3 regions of the Brevibacterium sp. LE-L genome follow, and region 3 is predicted to be linked to each of the others. Evidence: riboswitches for the same ligand, from Rfam matches in the RefSeq annotation. Region 3 holds a riboswitch; each other region holds the start of a gene.
What was found. Region 3 has a riboswitch for thiamine pyrophosphate ahead of ACQE2J_RS04840 (NUDIX hydrolase). Riboswitches for the same ligand answer to the same signal wherever they lie in the genome.
Positions count from the first base shown of each region.

Region 1: it holds a riboswitch for thiamine pyrophosphate, as region 3 does, so the genes downstream of both, thiM (hydroxyethylthiazole kinase) here and ACQE2J_RS04840 (NUDIX hydrolase) in region 3, are expected to answer to the same signal.
Region 2: it holds a riboswitch for thiamine pyrophosphate, as region 3 does, so the genes downstream of both, ACQE2J_RS15130 (ECF transporter S component) here and ACQE2J_RS04840 (NUDIX hydrolase) in region 3, are expected to answer to the same signal.

Region 1 is NZ_CP189759.1:1,255,085-1,261,757, forward strand. It holds gene ACQE2J_RS05615 (substrate-binding domain-containing protein) at 1-170, shown strand, start outside; gene ACQE2J_RS05620 (ATP-binding cassette domain-containing protein) at 266-1,090, shown strand; gene ACQE2J_RS05625 (sugar ABC transporter permease) at 1,087-2,298, shown strand; gene ACQE2J_RS05630 (SRPBCC family protein) at 2,334-2,840, opposite strand; gene ACQE2J_RS05635 (winged helix-turn-helix transcriptional regulator) at 2,953-3,417, shown strand; TPP riboswitch at 3,505-3,637, shown strand; gene thiM (hydroxyethylthiazole kinase) at 3,625-4,539, shown strand; gene thiE (thiamine phosphate synthase) at 4,536-5,315, shown strand; gene thiD (bifunctional hydroxymethylpyrimidine kinase/phosphomethylpyrimidine kinase) at 5,312-6,226, shown strand; gene ACQE2J_RS05655 (TenA family protein) at 6,310-6,673, shown strand, end outside.
Region 2 is NZ_CP189759.1:3,312,512-3,319,184, forward strand. It holds gene prpB (methylisocitrate lyase) at 1-511, opposite strand, end outside; gene ACQE2J_RS15115 (MmgE/PrpD family protein) at 511-2,007, opposite strand; gene ACQE2J_RS15120 (DUF4916 domain-containing protein) at 2,202-2,741, shown strand; gene ACQE2J_RS15125 (universal stress protein) at 2,878-3,837, shown strand; TPP riboswitch at 3,929-4,037, shown strand; gene ACQE2J_RS15130 (ECF transporter S component) at 4,059-4,688, shown strand; gene ACQE2J_RS15135 (ABC transporter ATP-binding protein) at 4,688-6,265, shown strand; gene ACQE2J_RS15140 (energy-coupling factor transporter transmembrane component T family protein) at 6,258-6,673, shown strand, end outside.
Region 3 is NZ_CP189759.1:1,078,062-1,083,592, reverse strand. It holds gene ACQE2J_RS04855 (recombinase family protein) at 1-104, shown strand, start outside; gene ACQE2J_RS04850 (hypothetical protein) at 149-349, opposite strand; gene ACQE2J_RS04845 (hypothetical protein) at 1,346-1,549, opposite strand; TPP riboswitch at 1,755-1,871, shown strand; gene ACQE2J_RS04840 (NUDIX hydrolase) at 1,906-2,379, shown strand; gene thiD (bifunctional hydroxymethylpyrimidine kinase/phosphomethylpyrimidine kinase) at 2,376-3,185, shown strand; gene ACQE2J_RS04830 (nucleoside 2-deoxyribosyltransferase) at 3,258-3,728, shown strand; gene ACQE2J_RS04825 (thymidylate synthase) at 3,718-4,725, shown strand; gene ACQE2J_RS04820 (class I SAM-dependent methyltransferase) at 4,680-5,477, shown strand; gene ACQE2J_RS04815 (NUDIX hydrolase) at 5,478-5,531, shown strand, end outside.

The sequences.
Region 1 (6,673 bases), 180 kb from region 3:
GTGAGGATGTCGATGCGGGCACGACGTACAAGGACACCCCGACGGACTTCGTCGAGGCGAAGGTTGTCACCAAGGACAACATCAAGGACATCGTCGGTGATCAGATCAAGGCCTCCGACATCTGCTCCGGAAACGTCGAGAAGCTCTGCGACGAAGCAGGCGTGAAATAACCCGTGCGCAAAGCCGCGCGCAAGGCCCGACCTCGTGCCGGCGACCACCTCGGTCGCCGGCCGGCGAGGTCATCGACAGCGACAAGTAGGAACAGATGACATCTGAGACACCCGAACCGGCTCCCGCAGAAGCGTGGGCGCCGGGAAGCGGAACGGACACCGTGCTCGAACTGCGCGGAATCAACAAGCGGTTCGGCGCCGTCCAGGCTCTGACCGATATCCATCTCACCGTCGGCCGCGGCGAAGTCGTCGGACTCGTCGGCGACAACGGTGCCGGCAAATCGACCTTGATCAAGGTCATTGCCGGAGTCCACGGTGCTGATGAGGGCGAACTCCTCATCAATGGGGCGGCGCAGAAGTTCTCCTCGCCGAAGGATGCGCAGAAGGCCGGAGTGGCCACCGTGTTCCAGGACCTCTCCCTGTGCGAGAACCTCGACGTCGTGGCCAACCTCTTCCTGGGGCACGAGAAGACCCGCGGCGGAGTCCTCGACGAGGTGTCCATGGAAGCGAAGTCCTGGGAGCTGCTGCGCAGCCTGTCGGCGAAGATCCCGAGCGTGCGCGTACCGATCGCCGCCCTCTCCGGCGGTCAGCGGCAGACGGTCGCGATCGCCCGGTCCCTCCTCGGTGAACCTTCGCTGGTCATGCTCGATGAGCCGACTGCGGCGCTCGGTGTGGCGCAGACCGCCGAGGTGCTCAACCTCATCGAACGGCTCAAGGAACGCGACCTCGGGGTGCTGCTCGTCAGCCACAACATGGCCGATGTGCAGGCGGTGTGCGACCGGGTGCACGTGCTGCGTCTGGGCAAAGACGCCGGCGACTTCCCGGGAGACGAACGCACCGATGTGCTCGTGGCAGCGATCACCGGAGCCAGCGACAACGTTGTGACCAAACGCGCAGCACGAAGGGGTGAGCGTCGATGACCCGCAATTCCTTCATCACCGATGAGCGGATCTCGTCCGAAGGCATCGTCAGCACATTCATCCGCCGCGTCAAAGAGGGCCAGCTCGGGTCATTCCCGGTCATCCTCGCCCTCGTCGTCATCGTCATCGTCTTCCAGACCGCCGACAGCAATTTCATCTCCCCGGCCAACCTCGTCAACCTCTCGACGCAGGTCGCATTCCTCGCGATCCTGGCACTGGGCATCAACCTCATCCTGCTGCTCGGCGAGATCGACCTCTCGCTTGCGCAGCTCGGCGGCCTGGCCGCCTCCCTGCTCGGAGTGCTCGTGGTCAGGCAGGGTGTGCCGCCGGCGATCGCGCTGATCATCATGCTGCTGCTCGGCCTCGTCGTCGGTGCGATCCAGGGCTGGTTCTTCGCCGTCGTCGGCATCCCGGCCTTCGTCGTGACCTTGGCCGGTCTGCTCGCCTTCACCGGTCTGACGCTGACGACCCTGGGCACGCAGAAGAACCTGTCGATGTCGGACACCTTCGCCTTCGATTTCGCCAGCTACTACTTCCCGGCGGTCTGGGCCTATGTGTTCGGGGCGATCGCGATCATCGGCTTCGGAGCAGGCATCATCTACTCGAAGCTGCGCCGTCACCGCGAGGGACTCAACGCTCCGAGCTGGACCTCGGTGATCGTGCGCATCGTGCTGCTGACCGCGATCGTGTTCGGGTTCCTCGTCCTCGTCAACCAGGACTTCGGCCTGGCGATGCCGTTCTTCCTCATGATGGTCATCGCCATCGGCATCGATCTCGTGCTGCGCAAGACCCGTTACGGCCGTTCGATCTACGCCGTCGGCGGCAAGGTCGAGGCGGCCCGACGTGCCGGCATCCGAGTGACCTGGGTGCGCATCAGCGTATTCATGGCCGCCGGCGTGCTCGCGGCGCTCTTCGGCTTCGTCAAAACCGGTGTGACGACGAACGCCGGATCGACGCTGGTGAGCACGCAGGACCTGCTCAACGCGATCGCCGCAGCCGTCATCGGCGGCACCTCGCTCTTCGGCGGCCGCGGAACCGCGTGGGCGGCCGTGCTCGGTGCGCTGGTCGTCGGCGCCATCAACAACGGCCTCTACCTCATCGGCTTCAACTCCGATGCGCAGCAGATCATCACCGCGCTCGTCCTGCTCACCGCCGTCGTCATCGACGCACTCAGCCGCCGCGGCCAGAGGTACGTCGGCCGCGGTTAGCCGAGAGCCGTCCGTCCTCGGGTATGGTCCGGCGGTCAGGCGCCGGAGAGCAGACTCGCTTCGACTGCCGGAGTGATCGGGTCTCCCGCGCCCGTGGTGATGAGCCGGTGAAGGCTGTCGTGGGCATTGCGCGTCCACCCCTGTGCGCAGCCCTCATAGCAGGCCAGCATCGGGATCAGCCCCACATGGGTGAAGGTCAGCCGGGCACCGGAGCCGGCCGGCTCGATGTCGAAGCGCACGGTCGTCCCGGCCCATTCATCGACGCCCTCACCCGCTCCGAAACGATTGTCGAGGATCCTCCAGACGACGCGTTCGCCGGGGACGAGCTCGGTGACCTGCACGCGAGTGGTGTGGATCTGCGGCACCGTATAGACGAATTCGCCGAGGCGGTCGGTCGCGCCGTCGATGCGCTGCGACCACCAGCCGCGCACATTCGTCACGGCGGCGTAGACCTCCTGCGGTGACTGCGGCACCTCATAGGTGAAGGTGAAATCCGACGATGACATTGCGTCGGGCGTAGATGTGGGATGTGCTGTGGTCATGGCGAGGCTCCTTTGCCGTTGTCTGCCGATCCCAACTTGCATCAAACAAGTTGATGAAGTGATGATCCCACGCCTGCTTTCATCATGCAAGTATCAAGGTAGAATCATTCTCATGCTGGGCAGAACGTATGACAACGAAGTGTGCTCCATTGCGCGCTCGCTCGAGATCGTCGGCGAACGGTGGAGCCTGCTGATCATCAGGAATGCGCTGTTCGCGGGAGTCACCCGCTTCGGCGACTTCCAGAAACGGCTCGGAGTGGCGACCAATGTGCTCACGACCAGGCTCGATGGCTTCGTCGAGGCGGGGATCATGTCCCGGAACTCGGGGTCCGGCGGGGTCGAATACCATCTCACCGACAAGGGACGTGATCTGCGCGGAGTGCTCATCGCGTTCACCGACTGGGGCGATCGTTGGCAAGCCCCTGCCGGGCGGCCGATCATCTACCGGCACGATGACTGCTCGGGTGAGGTGCATAGTTCGATCCGCTGCGATGTCTGTGGTGGGAAACCTGACGCCGTCACCGCCTCGAAGGGTCCGGGCATGCCTGAGGAGAAGTGGTCGCACCGAACTGACTGACACAGGCACCCGATACGAATGGGCGTGGGCAGGTGCCGGGGCGGGGCTGAGGGGTCGCTCGTGTCCGACGGGGCTGATAGAGTCGAAGCCAATGACATGGGGTGCCTCATGACGTTCCGCTCGGGCCGAGAAGTCCAGGCGGAGTTCGGCGAGGCTGAGAGAACACCCATCGAACCTGATCTGGGCCATACTAGCGAAGGGATCGTCATGGTTGACTTCGACCTGCGTTCTGCCAATGCGCGACTGCGTGCAAGCAATCCACTCATCCAATGCATCACGAACACCGTCGTGCAGCAATTCAGCGCCAACGTGCTCCTGGCCATCGGTGCCTCCCCGGCGATGCTCGACCACGAAGCCGACGCCGGGCAGTTCGCCGGCATCGCCAGCGGCGTCCTCATCAACTTCGGCACCGCCTCGAACCACCAGCTGCTCGCCGCCGATGCCGCCATCGACGTCGCCAACGCGGCCAGCAAGCCCTGGGTCCTCGATCCGGTGAGCGTCGGGGCCGTCGACTTCCGCACCTCCCGCATCCGTCGTGCCGCCGCCGACCACCCGACCGCCATCCGCGGCAATGCCTCCGAGATCGCCGCGCTGGCCGGAGTCGGCCTCGGCGGACGCGGAGTCGACTCCACCGATGACGTCGATGCGGTCCTTCCCGCCGCCGCGAAGCTGGCCCGAGAAACCGGGGCGATCGTCGCAGTCTCCGGACCCACGGACGCGATCGTCGCCCACATCGACGGCGCCGACCATGTCGCCCGCATCGCCGGCGGCCACGAATACATGCCGCTGGTCATCGGCACCGGCTGCTCGCTCGGAGCCGTCACCGCCGCCTACCTCGCCGCCGCTCGCGGTGGACTCGCCGATCCCGACGCCGACGCCTCGGCGGTGAACGCATCGGAACACACCACGAGCGGTGAGGCCGCCTCGGCGAGGTTCGAAGCCGTCGTCGCCGCCCACGCCCACTTCGCGGTCGCCGGCGAAGACGCCGCCGAGGGAGCCAAAGGACCGGGCAGCTACTCGGTGAACTTCCTCGACGCACTCCACGCCGTCGACGACGACCGGCTCGCACAGGCCAGGGTCAGCCTCGACACACTCGCCGCGGACGAAGGCGCGCGGGCATGACCGCCGGATCCGCGCACATCACCGACGATCTGCGCAACGCTGCTGACACCGACCGCTTCGTCGGCATCGACACCCGCCTCTACCTCGTCACCGACTCCGCCCAATGTGAGGCGGCCGGTCGCACCGTTGCCCAGACGGTCCAGGCCGCGGTCGCCGGGGGAGTCGGCATCATCCAGGTCCGCGACAAAGACATCGATGACGGCGAGTTCTATTCGCTCGCCCGTCAGGTCATCGCCGCCGTCGACACCGCCACCCGCGGCACCGACCGCATCGTGCCCGTCGTCCTCAACGACCGCGTTGAGGTGGCCCGCCGCCTCATCGACGAGGGCGAGACCATCCACATCCACGTCGGCCAGACCGACACCACCGTCACCGAGGTGCGCGCCGTCGTGGGTGAGGCACCGCTCATCGGTCTCTCGGCCGCCACCAGCGCCGAATTCGCCGCCGCCCGGGACACCGGCGTCGTCGACCTCGTCGGCATCGGTCCGGTCTATGACACCACGACGAAGGCCGACGCACCCGACGGCATCGGACCCGACCGCCTCGGCAAACTGGTCGCAGAGGCAGGCATCCCCGCCGTGGCGATCGGCGGAATCACCGCCGACCGAGCTCCTGACCTGAGCGGACGCGGGCTGATCGGGATCTGCGTGGTCTCGGCGATCTGCCTGGCCGATGATCCGAAGGCCGCCGCCGAAGACCTGCTGTCGGCGTTCGCGGGACGCGATCACGACGGCCGCGCGGACAGCGCAGGCAGCACCGCCGGCGGCCAGGCATGAGCACGCGCCCGCCGATCACGCTGACCATCGCCGGCACCGACCCCAGCGGGGGAGCCGGAATCCACGCCGACCTCAAGACCTTCACCACGCGCAAGACCCTGGGCACGAGCGTCATCACCGCCCTCCTCGCCCAGAACACGCACGGGGTGTCTCGGGTCTACCCGATCGACGATGACTTCGTCGCCGACCAGTTCGACTCCGTGCTCGAAGACATGCCCGTCGACGCCGCGAAGTCCGGGATGCTCGGCGGCCGATCCCTCGTCGACCTCGTCGTCGCCCGCGCCGCCGAAGGCCTGCTCGGCTTCTACACCGTCGACCCGGTGATGATCGCGACCTCGGGCCATCGCCTCCTCGAGTCCGACGCCGTCGACGCGGTCCGCACCCACCTGCTGCCCGTGGCCGACCTCATCACTCCCAACCTCCCCGAGGCGGCCCTGCTCCTGTCCGAGGACGAACCCGAAGCGCAGACCCCCGACCAGATGCGTGACCAGGCGCTTCGCCTGCTCGAACGTGGGCCCGGCGCCGTCCTCCTCAAGGGCGGGCACGGCAGCGACGGAGACGTCACCGACATCCTCGCCACCCGGGACGGTTCGGTCCGCGAGTTCACCCACCCCCGCGTGGCTACCGCGAACACGCACGGAACCGGGTGCACCCTCTCGGCCGCAATCACCGCCGAGGTGGCCGTCCTCGGCCGTGAACGCGCAGCATCGGCGAACGGGGGCGCGGGAGCGGCCGTGACCGGCACCCCCGAGATCGGGTCCGAGCTCCTCGGCGATGCTGTCAGCAATGCCCTGGATTTCCTCGCCCGGGCTCTCAGCTCGGCCGCGGGCTGGCAGGTCAGCCTCGACTCGGATGGGGCACACGGACCCGTCGACCATCAGGTCGACATCGTCCGCGGGCAGCCTTCCTGACCGACCGCTCACCGCACGGTCGGGCACCCCATCTGACCAACACGAATCACAACCGCACGTCACACGAGTACATAGGAGTTCCCATGACCGTCGATTTCTCTGCCGGACCCCAGACCGCTCAGCTCTGGGACCGTGTCCGCCCCATCATCGAACAGATCGAAGACCTGCCGTTCCTCGCCCAGCTCGCCGACGGCAGCCTCGACGTCACGGCGTTCACGAACTACATCATCCAGGACGGCATCTACCTCAACGGCTACGCGAAGGCGATGTCCTTCCTCGCCGCAAAGACCGTCGACCGCGACGAGTCACGCTTCTGGGCCGGCTCGGCAGCCGAGGCGATCACGGTCGAGGAAGGCATGCACGAAGAGCTGCTCGCCGATTCGCGACTGGCGGCCGCACATGCTGAACTCACCGGCGGCAGCGCGGGCGCCAAGGCCTCACCGACGG
Region 2 (6,673 bases), 2.0 Mb from region 3:
CGAGACCTTCTCCGGCGCGAGAGTCCGTGCGGGCGCAGATGACGAAGTTCTCATCGCGACGGCCCTTGACCGCCGCTTTGATCCGCTTGGACATCTCGGCCGCGGTCACGACCTCCTTGCCGTCGAGGTGGCCGCAGCGTTTCGGGTTGACCTGGTCTTCGAGGTGCATGCCCGAGATCCCTGCGTCCTCGAACTCCTGGACGGTGCGGGCCACGTTCATGGCTTCGCCCCATCCGGTGTCGGCGTCGATGAATGTCGGCAGGTTCGTCACTCGCGCGATGTTGCGTCCGTGGTCGGCCACCTCGGTGAGCGTGGTCAGCCCGATATCGGGCAGACCCATGGCCGCGGAGAATGCACCGCCGGAGATGTAGACGCCTTCGAAACCGGTCTGCTCGATGATCTGAGCGTTGATCGGGTTGATGGCGCCGGGGAACTGGACGATCTTGTCGCCGGCGAGGAGTTCGCGGAACTCAGCGCGACGCTCGGCCGGGGTTGCCTGTGCGCCGAGCATCAGAAGATGCCCTTCGATCCGCTGTGCTCGAGTCCGTCGACGACGAAGCTGAGTTCGCCCACACCCGAGGCATCGAGGTTCTCGAGGTTCTCAGCGAGGTCGAGGAACCGGGCCTGCTCCGCATCGGAGATGACGCCCTCGGCGAGGGTCTTGAACTTCTCGATGTAGTTCGCCCGGGCGAAGGGACGCGCACCGAATGGGTGGGCATCGGCCACGGCGATCTCGTCGGTCAGTGTCGATCCGTCGTCGAACTCGATCTCCACGCGGCCGCCGAAGGCCTTCTCGTTCGGGTCGGTCGAGTGGTAGCGACGGGTCCACTCCGGGTCCTCGGTGGTTTCGATCTTGTGCCACAGCTCGACGGTGTCGGGACGACCGGCGCGCTCGGGAGCGTAGGAGTGCTCGTGGTGCCAGCCCTGGTCCTGCATGGCCACGGCGAAGATGTACATGATCGAGTGGTCGAGGGTCTCGCGGCTGGCCTTGGGATCCATCTTCTGCGGATCGTTCGCGCCGGTGCCGATGACGTAATGGGTGTGGTGCGAGGTGTGGATGACGACGCGCTTGATCTTCGTCAGATCCTCGATCTGTCCGCCGAGCTTGCGCGCAAGGTCGATGAGCGCCTGCGCCTGGTACTCGGCCGAGTGCTCCTTGGTGTAGGTGTCGAGGATCGCACGCTTCGCTTCGCCCTGGCCCGGCAGCGGGACGGTGTAGCGGGCCTCGGGGCCGGAGAGGATCCAGGCGATGAAGCCGTCTTCGCCTTCGTAGATCGGGTTCGGTGCCCCTTCACCGCGCATCGCACGGTCGACGGCCTCGACGGCCATCTTCCCGGCGAAGGCGGGAGCATGAGCCTTCCAGGACGAGATCTCGCCCTTGCGCGACTGACGGGTCGCGGTGGTCACGTGCAGCGCCTGCTGGACGGCCTGGAAGGTGACCTCGGTGGGCAGGCCGAGCAGCGCGCCGATGCCGGCCGCCGCGGAGGGGCCGAGGTGGGCGACGTGGTCGATCTTGTGCTCGTGCAGGCACATGCCCTTGACCAGGTCGACCTGGATCTCGTAGCCGGTGGCGATGCCGTTGATGAGGTCCTTGCCGCCGATGCCCTTGTGCTGGGCGACCGCGAGGACGGCCGGGATGTTGTCGCCGGGGTGCGAGTATTCGGCAGCGAGGAACGTGTCGTGGAAGTCGAGTTCACGCACGGCCACACCATTGGCCCAAGCGGCCCATTCCGGAGAGAAGCGATCGGTCACGGGCAGACCGAAGATGTTGGCACCCGGGTTGAACGGATGAGCCTGCGCCTGCTCACGAGCGTGCGTCGGAGCGGAGCGGCGCACCGAGGCGGCTGCCACGGCGGCGTTGTCGATGATGCGGTTGATGACCATCTCGGTGACGTCTGCGTCGACCGGCGTCGAGTCGGATGCGACTTCGGCGATCTTCCAAGCGAGCTGATCTTCGCGAGCCAGGTTCTCTGAGCTCTTATGAGTGCGGACTTCATGATTGATCATGGATACCCCTTCATAGTCCTTGACCGGAACTGGTCGTCAGGTGCTGACCCCACTGTAGGTCACGGCACTCGGCAGATCTCTGCCGGTCGGAGATTTATCTCGACATCAAGATATTTTACCCGATGTGTGCGCTGGTTCACCAACAGGGTCCGATGCCTCTTCTGCACCGACCCCCGATATGGGACGATTGCCTCATGACCCGCACTGCATTGGACTTCGATGAGAACTGGTTCGACGATGCGGAGTTCGCCCGCCTGCGCAGACGGATCCCCATCCCCTACGTCAACGCGATCCCCGTGCGAGTCGGCGAGGCCGGCAACGTCGAACGCATCGGACTGCTGCTGCGCAGCCTCGAGGACGGAACCCTGGGCCGCGAGGTCGTGGGCGGGCGCATCCGCTTCCACGAATCGATCCGCTCCGCGCTCATGCGGCACGCCGAGAACGACCTCGGCCCGATGGCGCTGCCGGTCATCCCGCCGTCGATCTCCCCGTTCCACATCGCCGAATACTTCCCGACCGAAGGCTCCGGCCTCCTCCACGACCCCCGGCAGCACGCGATCTCGATGTGCTTCGTCCTCGAGGTCCGCGGCGAGTGCACTCCACGAGCCGATGCCCTCAGTCTCGACTGGCTGACCCCCGAGGAGACCCTGCGCCCCGACATCACCAGCGAGCTCTGCCACGGTCAGGATTTCATCCTCAAGGCCGCGCTCACCCATCTGGGCTTCCCGGTCTGAGACTGCGGTTCTCACAGACACCATTTTCTACATTCCGTAGAATAACCTTGGTAGACTGGTGGCGACGCAGACGATACCGCTGGTCGGGGCCGTCGTCGGCGTCTGGGTTGGCCAGGCCCCGAGGGAGAGGTTCGAGATGTCTGCCCAGTCCCCAATGCCCGAGTCCCACACCCCCGAAACACGTCCGGCTGATGCCCGGCCGTCCGAGTCCGGTCTCAACCGGGAATTCGGCGTCCTCGTCGGCTTCGACGGCTCCGAACTCGCCGGTCTCGCGGTCCGCTGCGGCGCGCTGGAAGCCGAACGACGCAAGACCACGTTGACCGTCGTGACCGCATATCCGCTGCCGACGATGATCTACCCGAACATGGCGTCGATTCCCAGCGAGCCCGAGGACGCGATAGCGAAGCAGGAAGCGGAGAAGATCCTCGCCGAGGCGGTCGAACTCCTCCGCGATCATCCCGGAGAGAAGAGCTTCCGCACCGTGCCCGGCGATGCGGCCGGCTCGCTCATCGCGCTGAGCACCGATGCCGAGGTCATCATCCTCGGCGCGCGGGGCCGAGGCGGCTTCATGGGCCGCGTCCTCGGCTCGGTGTCCACCGCCGTGCCGGCTCACGCTCACTGTCCGACGATCGTCGTCCCCCACCATGCCGCGAACGCCGAGGCGGACGGACCGGTGGTCGTGGCCGTCGACGGTTCGGACACCGGCCGGGTCGCCATGGTCACCGCGGCCGCCGAAGCCGCCCTGCGCCGAACAGCACTCGAAGTCGTCGCGGTGCTTCCGGCGGGAGAGGAATGGCTCTACTGGTACCCCGAGCTCGAGCTCAGCTCCGAAGTCACGGGACGGCGGCAGAAGCAGATCGCTGCCGGACTGGAGGAAGAGATCGCGCAGCTGTCCGAGCAGTTCCCGGATCTCGAGGTGTCCTCCTCGGTGCCGGTCGGTGACCCCACGCAGACGCTCGTCGAGATCAGCGCCAGGGCGCAGCTGACGGTGATGGGCACGCGCGGACGAGGACGGTTCCGCAGCGTCCTGCTCGGCTCCGTCTCACGCGGAGTCCTCAATCATGCCGAGGGCACGGTGATGGTCGTCCCGAGCTGACAGCAACGGCACCTGACAGCGCAGCGGCACCTGAGGGTCCGCGGACCGGACAGCTCCGTGCCGGAGCCCGCTCTCCCCTGTTGTACAGTGGTGGCTACGACAGGGGAGCGCCGTCAGGGGCGCTGAGAGTGCAGAAGAAGCTGCAGACCCTCGAACCTGATGCGGCTAGGACCGCCGAAGGAAGTCGAGACTCTTCACCCCTCCTTGTATGAGGAGGCACAATGCCGAAAACCACCACACCGAAAACCACCTCCGCCGCGGCGACCGCACACACCAGGGCTCCGAAATCGAAGCAGTGGCGGGTCGTGGACTATGTCACCACCGCCGTGCTCGGCATCGCCGTCGGGCTCGTGTTCTGGGTGTTGGCGCTGAGCTGGAAGGTCCTCGAACTCGCCTTCCAGGCCTTCCCGCCCTCGATCGGGCTCATCGCCGGCCTGTGGGTCCTCGCCGGCCCCTTGGCCGCTGCGATCATCCGCAAGCCCGGAGCCGCGCTCCTGTGCGAACTCATCGCCGCCATCGTCGAGGCGGTCCTCGGCTCACACTTCGGAGCCACCGTGCTGCTGTCCGGGTTCATTCAGGGCCTCGGTGCCGAACTCGTCTTCGCCGCCTTCGGCTACAGGCGGTTCACGCTCTGGATCACCGCACTGTCAGGGGTCGTGGCCGCGGCGTTCATGGCTGTGAGCGAGAACATCATGTACAACGCCGAATGGCAGTTCGGCTATCAGGCGATCTACGCGGTGTGCGCCATCGTCTCCGGCCTCGTCCTCTCCGGCATCGGCGCCTGGTACGCGTATCGGGCGATCGCAGCCACCGGGGCGCTGAGCTCGTTCGCCTCCGGTCGCCTGCGCTGATGGCACTGCCGATCACGGCACGCGGATACTCGTGGACGCATGCCGATCGCGATACACCGGCTGTCGGGCCCCTCGACATCGACATCGCCGCGGGTGAGAAGGTCCTCCTCCTCGGCCCCTCGGGGGCCGGCAAGTCGACTCTGCTCCATGCCATCGCCGGCGTCCTGCCCGAGGAGTCCGGCGAATCCAGCGGTGAGCTCCTCGTCGGCGGCGAGGCTCCGAATCCTCGCCGAGGCGGCACCGGACTGGTCCTGCAGGATCCCGATTCGCAGGTGATCTTCTCCCGCATCGGCGACGATGTCGCCTTCGGGATGGAGAACCTCGGTCTGCCCGCCGAGACCATCGAGGCTCGGATTCCCTCGTCTCTGCGTGCCATGGGACTCGACCTGCCCGCCGAGCATCCGAGTGCGGCGCTGTCCGGCGGGCAGAAGCAGCGTCTAGCTCTGGCCGGCATCCATGCGATGTCGCCGGAGGTCATCGTCCTCGACGAGCCGACGGCCAATATCGATCCGTCTTCCGCGCCCGGCGTCCGTGATGCCGTCCTTGCCGTGCAGGCCGAGACTCAGGCGACCATGCTCGTCGTCGAACACCGCGTGGGGCTGTGGCTCGATCACGTCGATCGGGTGATCGTGCTCGGCCGGCAGGGAATCCTCGCCCAGGGCGCTCCGAGTCGGGTCTTCGGTCATCCGAATCTCTCAAGCGTTCTCATCGACTGCGGGATCTGGGTGCCCGAGGATCCCTCACGATCCCGCGATGACCGTACCCGGTCGCTGAGCGGATCCGGCCGGACCGATGGTGAGCCCGAACGGTCACGGGTCCTGTCCGACCGGGCGGACGACCGCCTCGGCGAGGTGCTGCTGCGCACGGAGGAACTCAGCGTTGCGCGACCGCGGATGCGCGCGCCCGCGGTCGCCGGCCTCGATCTGAGTCTGCGCGCCGGGCAGGCGCTCGGCCTCGTCGGCCCGAACGGGGCCGGGAAATCGACGACAGCACTGACCATGGCCGGGCTCATTCCCGAATTCGCCGGTGCGGTCCACGCCGAGGCAGAGCTGCGTGACGGACTCAGACGCACCCGCCCCTTCGCCTGGCCTTCTGCTCAGTTGGCCCCGCGCATCGGGATGGTCTTCCAGGAACCCGCGCATCAGTTCCTCGCTTCCAGCGTCGCCGGCGAACTCGAACTCGGTCCGCGACTGGCCGGCTGGTCGAGTGCCGAGATCGCGACACGAGTGGATGACCTGCTCGTGTCACTCGGTCTGGCCGAACTCTCGCAGACGCACCCGCAGAGCCTGTCCGGAGGAGAGAAACGGCGCCTGTCGGTGGCGGCCATGATGGCACCTCGACCGCGAGTCCTCATCGTCGACGAGCCGACCTTCGGTCAGGATGCGCTGACGTGGGCGGGACTGGTCGAGATGTTCCTCGATGCTCTCGCGCACGGATCTGCGGTCGTGGCGGTCAGTCACGATCAGGCGTTCCTCGAGGCGATCGGGGCCGATCTCCTCGATCTCGGCGACCACGGTGGTGGGGCCACGACTCTGTCCGCCGACGTCCAGGTCAGGGCCGGTGATCGCGGTGAGTAAACGACTCGTGCGGGTGCGCTCCTCCCCCACCGAGGCGGCCGTTCCGGATCCGGGCCAGCTCATTCCCGTCATGCGCAGCACCCTCGTGGTTCGGTGCAACCCGCTGACGAAGATCGGCGTGGCACTCATCCTCATGGTCGGGGCTCTGCTGAGCATCGATCTGGTCTCGGCCGGAGTCGTCTTCGTCTTCTGCCTTCTTGCCCTTCCGGCCACGGGTCTCGACCTGTCGGCCGCGGCGAAGAGACTGTGGTTCCTGCCTGCCGGCGCCCTGCTCGCGGCCTGGGGTACCGCCTTGCTGGCGGAGAAGACCGGACCCGTCGTCGTCGACTTCGGACCGATCCTATTCACCACCGGATCGCTGTCCGCGGCCGCCGCGATCTTCCTCCGGGCTCTGGCCCTGGCGATTCC
Region 3 (5,531 bases):
AGATCATCAAGGCCACGTTCAACGTCCGCATCCAGCAGACTCAGAACCGGGGCCAGAACGCCTTCGAGCCCGAGCGGGTACTCATCGAGCCCCGCGCACTCTAAAGGACGTGGGGCTCGATGCCGAGACGGTCAGGATGCCGGGTGGGTCAGGTGGCGTCGCCGCGGAGTTGGTAGCGGATCAGCTCGGCCTGCTCGGCACTCATGGGCGGGAACCGGGAGGCTGTGGTCTTCGCGGCCTGCCGGATCGTCTCCCGGTCGGTGTCGGTCAGGGCCTCGTCGTCGATCGCCAGGCGCGGCCTCGTCGTCGTGGTGGGCGTATGGGTCTGGGGTGTCGGGATACTGTTCATACCCGACAGGTACGCCCATACACCCGAGGTTCAAAAACAGCAATCACTGCATCTAGCCATCCGCGCAGGAGCGAGCTACTATATGTGGATGGTCAGTGCTGTCGTGCCCTTGGAGGCCCCGAAAACGGGGTCGGGCACGGGGGTGCCGATTCGGCGCCCCCGGAGCAGTCACCAGCGGAACGTCACGGTGGTGAAAATTGTGCACCACCGTCAGCCCGCTGTCGTCGTCTCCGGCAGCACGGTTGTGGCAATTTGCCACCACCGTCGACCTGCCCTCGTTCTTGACGGTGGTGCCACGGTGGCACCACGGTCGGCTCGAGCCCACGGGGGTGAAAATTTTCCACCCCCGTGCCCAAGCCAACGGTCCCGCAAATTTTGCAGGACCGTGCCCGCGCCGGGGGCCGGTGAACGGCTCCGGAAATTTTCCGGCCCCGTTGCCCCTGCACGGTTCGCACCTGCGGATGGCATGGTGGTGCCGATTCGGCACCACCATGGCCTGCCCGCGCGAGGCGTACGGCGCCGCCACAGTGGCGGCACCGTGGGCGTCCCCCTGGCACGGTGGGAGGAAATTTCCTCCCACCGTGCCAGGGGTTTCGCCCTGAGAGGTTGGCCTGCGTCGTGATCAACGGGTCCGCCCATTTTGCGGACCCGTTCTCCTCGCCCGGACGTGACCGGGCCGCCCGCACGCTGCTCTCGTTCCGCTCGCCTGTGGCGGTACGTTGAGTGTTCATAGTCCGAGTCCTCGGTCATGTGGCCCCCGCCCCTGGTCTGGTGGACCGAACGGCGGGTCGGGGTCGAGGCGGTGTGCTCGCCGCTGCAACGCCGCTCGCAGCTCGTGATCCAGGGCACCTATCTCGCGCCGTGGGCGGTCTCGGCTTCCTTCCACGCCGCCGGGTCGGTGTAGCCGGGGATGTTGACGAGCACCTCGGTGCCGGGATACGTGTAATGATCCGGCATCACCGTCCACCCCCGCCCGAGACATTGGCCCGCGGCGTGTTACCGGGTGATGCCGTGCTTCGCGTCGATCTGCGCCAGCCGGACGGCGATGGCGTCATCGGCGGACATCTCTCCAGTGAGCACCTTGCGGCCCAGGGCACGGTCGGCGTCAGTCTCCTCTTCGCTAGCCATCCGCTGGCTCGCAGTGACCTGCGCTTCGAGCCGGTCGATCTCGGCCTGTTCCAGGGCCTTCGTCGTCGCCATGACCTGTCCTCCTTCATGCTCGCCCGACACCTTCCATTCTACCGTCCAAGGCCGACACCGACCAGTGACTCCACCCGTGAGACGGGCACTTGCTCCATCGGGCACAGTCGCAGCACTGGATAGGTGCGCAGCCGATCCCAACACCAGCATCCCGCAGCGGGCAATCCGCGCAGGGTGTATCTGTGACGGCATTCTGGTAGATTCGGGTTGCACCGAGGGGTGTCCCGTCAAGGGGCTGAGATACCACTGGACGTTGTCAGCGTGGTGACCCTAGAACCTGATCCGGATCATGCCGGCGAAGGGACTGGTCTAGCAGGGCTTCTTTCCTTCGCTGGCCTCCCCATTAGGAGGTTACAGTGTCCCATTCTGTTGTCGGCCCCGCGACGTCCTCAGTCGAGGTGCGCCCGAGGGTCGCGGTCATTTCCGTCCTCATCAAAGATGACCATGTCCTCTTGGTGCGTCGCGCGAACCCTCCTGATGCAGGATTCTGGGGATTCCCGGGCGGGAAGATCGAATTCGGAGAAACGATCACCAAAGCCGCCGAACGCGAACTCGGTGAAGAAACCAGCATCATCGGTCAGGCGACCGGTGTTTTGACTTCCGTTGACGCGTTCAGCCGAGACGAGACTGGACGGTTGGACAGTCACTACGTGCTTATCGCCGTGCTCTGCCAGTGGCGCTCGGGGCAACCCCACGCTGGCGACGACGCCCTCGAAGCACGCTGGTTCCCCCTCGACGAGGTCGACGAGGCCCGCCTGACTCTGAGCAAGGATGTCGCCGAGGTCGCCCGCTACGCCGCCACACAGCAGCAGAAGGAAGTGCACGCATGACGATCAAGAACGTCCTATCCATCGCAGGCACCGACCCCACTGGCGGGGCGGGCATCCACGCCGATCTCAAAGCCTTCTCAGCGAGGGGCACCTACGGTATGGCCGCGATCACCGCGGTCGTGGCACAGAACACGCGCGGTGTGCGCTCGTTCATGCCCCTTGATCCCTCTTTCGTCGGTGAGCAGATCGATGCAGTGTTCGACGATGTGCGCGTCGACGCGGTAAAGATCGGTATGGTCGCCAACGCCGCGATCGCCGAGGTCATCGCCGAGCGCCTGCAATACCACGAAGCCGAGACCGTGGTCCTTGATCCGGTGATGGTCGCCAAGAGCGGCGACAGGCTGTTGGACGACGATGCGGTCGCAGCCATCCGAGACACGCTCGTGCCACTGGCCACGATTATCACCCCGAACCTTCCCGAAGCCGCCGTGCTCCTCGACACCACAGATGTCACCCGCTTGGGGCAGATGGAGGACCAGGCCACCGGGCTGCGTGGCCTTGGCTGTCAGTGGGCGCTACTCAAAGGCGGGCATCTCACGAACGAGACGGTCAGTGTCGACTACCTCGCCGGCCCCGACGGGATCTCCACCTACACCTCTCCCAGGATCGAAACCCTCAACGACCACGGCACCGGCTGCACCTTGTCCTCGGCGATCACCGCACTGCTGCCTGACCACACCGTGCCCGAAAGCGTTGAACGGGCGAAGACCTACCTGCACGGCGCTCTCGTTGCCAGCGACCGCCTCGACGTCGGCCAAGGTCACGGTCCCCTGCATCACTTCCACCAGCTCTGGCCGCGCGGGTAGGGATGCAGAACAGCCCCTCCTCGTTCCGATCGGTAGAGCTAACCACTTCGACTCATGAAAGGAGCCGTGACGATGACGCGAAAGATGTTTCTCGCCGGCCCGTTCAAAGCTCTCGTCGACGCCGACACCCATGTGATGGGCGACGCCGCGATCGACAAGTACACTTCGATCATCGACTTCTTCGAAACCCAGGGGTGGGATGTGCACTGCGCCCACCGCAGAGAGCACTGGGGCCGTGAGTTCATGGAACCCAGCGAATGCACACGCATCGACTACACGGAGATCGCCGCCTGCGACGTCTTCGTCGCGTTCCCCGGCGCACCGGCATCCCCGGGCACGCACATCGAGATCGGGTGGGCCTCCGCCTGGAACAAACCCATCGTCTTACTCCTCGACGAGGGAGCCGAGTACGCGTTCCTCGTCCGAGGCCTCTCAGCGGTCGCCGACGTCCAGATGATCACCATCGATCCCGAGCAGCCCACCGGACCACGCATCCTCACCGCGATCGAGCACGCGCAGGCAGGAGCCGTCAGTGAAGCCTGAGTATCCCGACCTCCACACGCTCTACCTGGATTCCCTGCGACAGGTCTACACCGGGTTCGAATACCAGAACAGTCCCCGCGGGCAGGACGAACGCGAAATCATCGGCTACACCGCACGCCTGACCAACCCGGCCCGGCGGTACTGCTTGGCCAGGTCTCGTCGGCAGAACATCATCTTCAACTACGCCGAAGCACTGTGGTACCTCTCAGGGAAGAACGACCTCGACTTCATCCGCACCTACGCACCCTCGATGAGCCGGTACAGTCCCGACGGCCTCAGCCTGCCGGGCACCGGGTATGGTCCCAAACTGCTCAGACACGTCGGCGACGAGACTGCGATCGAACGAATCGTGAACATCCTCCGCGAGGATGACCCTGCGAGCAAGCGTGCCGTTCTGCAGATCTTCGACGACTCCGAAGACATCTACCGCCGCAACATCGACGTCTCCTGCACGCTGGCTCTCCAGCTGTTGCGCCGTGAGGACCGTCTGCACATGGTCGCGTTCATGCGCGCCAACGACGCGTACATGGGACTGCTCAACGACACGTTCTCCTTCACGTTCATCCAAGAATTTCTCGCCTCGATGCTGGGCCTGACCCCGGGTGTGTACATCCACAACGTCGGCTCGATCCACATCTACGAAAAAGACCTCACCAAGGTGCACACCCTCCTCGGCGGCGATGATCAGACGATCGTGGAGGAACCCAGCACTCTTCCACGGCTGCCCTCGGGGGCGAGCCTGGACCAGGTGCACCAGGTCCTCGCCCTGGAGAAGTCGATCCGTGCAGACGAGCTCCCAGGCCGCGCACTGGCGACCCTTGATCTTCCGGAAGCGTGGGTCGACATTGTCCGCCTGTTCTGGATCCACCGGCAACTCCAATACCAACGACCAGTCGACCCATCGATTATCGGCGACCTCCATCCCCTCCACCGGGAGCTGGTCGTGAGCCGATGGCCCAGCATCGAAAACGCGCGTGTGAGGGCGGTGCAGCAGTGACGACATCATGGACGACTCCGGCAGTCTCAGCAGGGTTCGATGCCTATGACGACTATGTCGAAAACCGACTGGCTTATACCCCGCTCGTCAATGACCTCCAAACTGCTTGCGGCCGAGGGGGGATCGTGCTCGATTATGGGTGCGGCAGCGGAAAAGTCTCACGACGCCTCCTCGACGCCGGAGCCGCAGCACAGGTCGTCGGAGTCGACATCAGCACCGACATGATCACCCTCGCCCGGGCGCAGACCCCGCAACCGGCCGCGCGATTCCACACCATCGACAGCGGCCACGTTCCCTACCCGGATGACACATTCGATGCGATCGTGTGCTGCTTCGTATTCATCAACGTGCCCACACGCGAGGAACTGAGAGCGATCGCCCGCGAGCTCGCCCGAGTGCTTACACCGACCGGCAGACTCTTCATCGTCGATAGCAACCCGGCGGCCACAGGAGTACCGTTCCCGACCTTCCGCAGCGGCGAGCCCGGCAGAGGCTACCGTGACGGAGACGAACGCAAGGTCAGCTTGCAGATCCCCGGCACCGGGATCCTCGAGCTTGTCGACCGGCACTGGTTCATCAGCACCTACGAGGCGGTGCTGACCGAGGCCGGCTTCACAGTCGACAAGGTCACCGACCGCGGAGCACAAACCGTAGAGGACGTCGGCTCCCAGGCACCTATCGACCATCCACCGTTCATGCAGATCACAGCCCACCTCCAAGACCACTCCGAGTCGACGATCGGGGCGGGGTAGATGACGCGCGACGCTTCCTACCCGAAGCCGGCGACGCTGGCGGCAGTGGTCCGA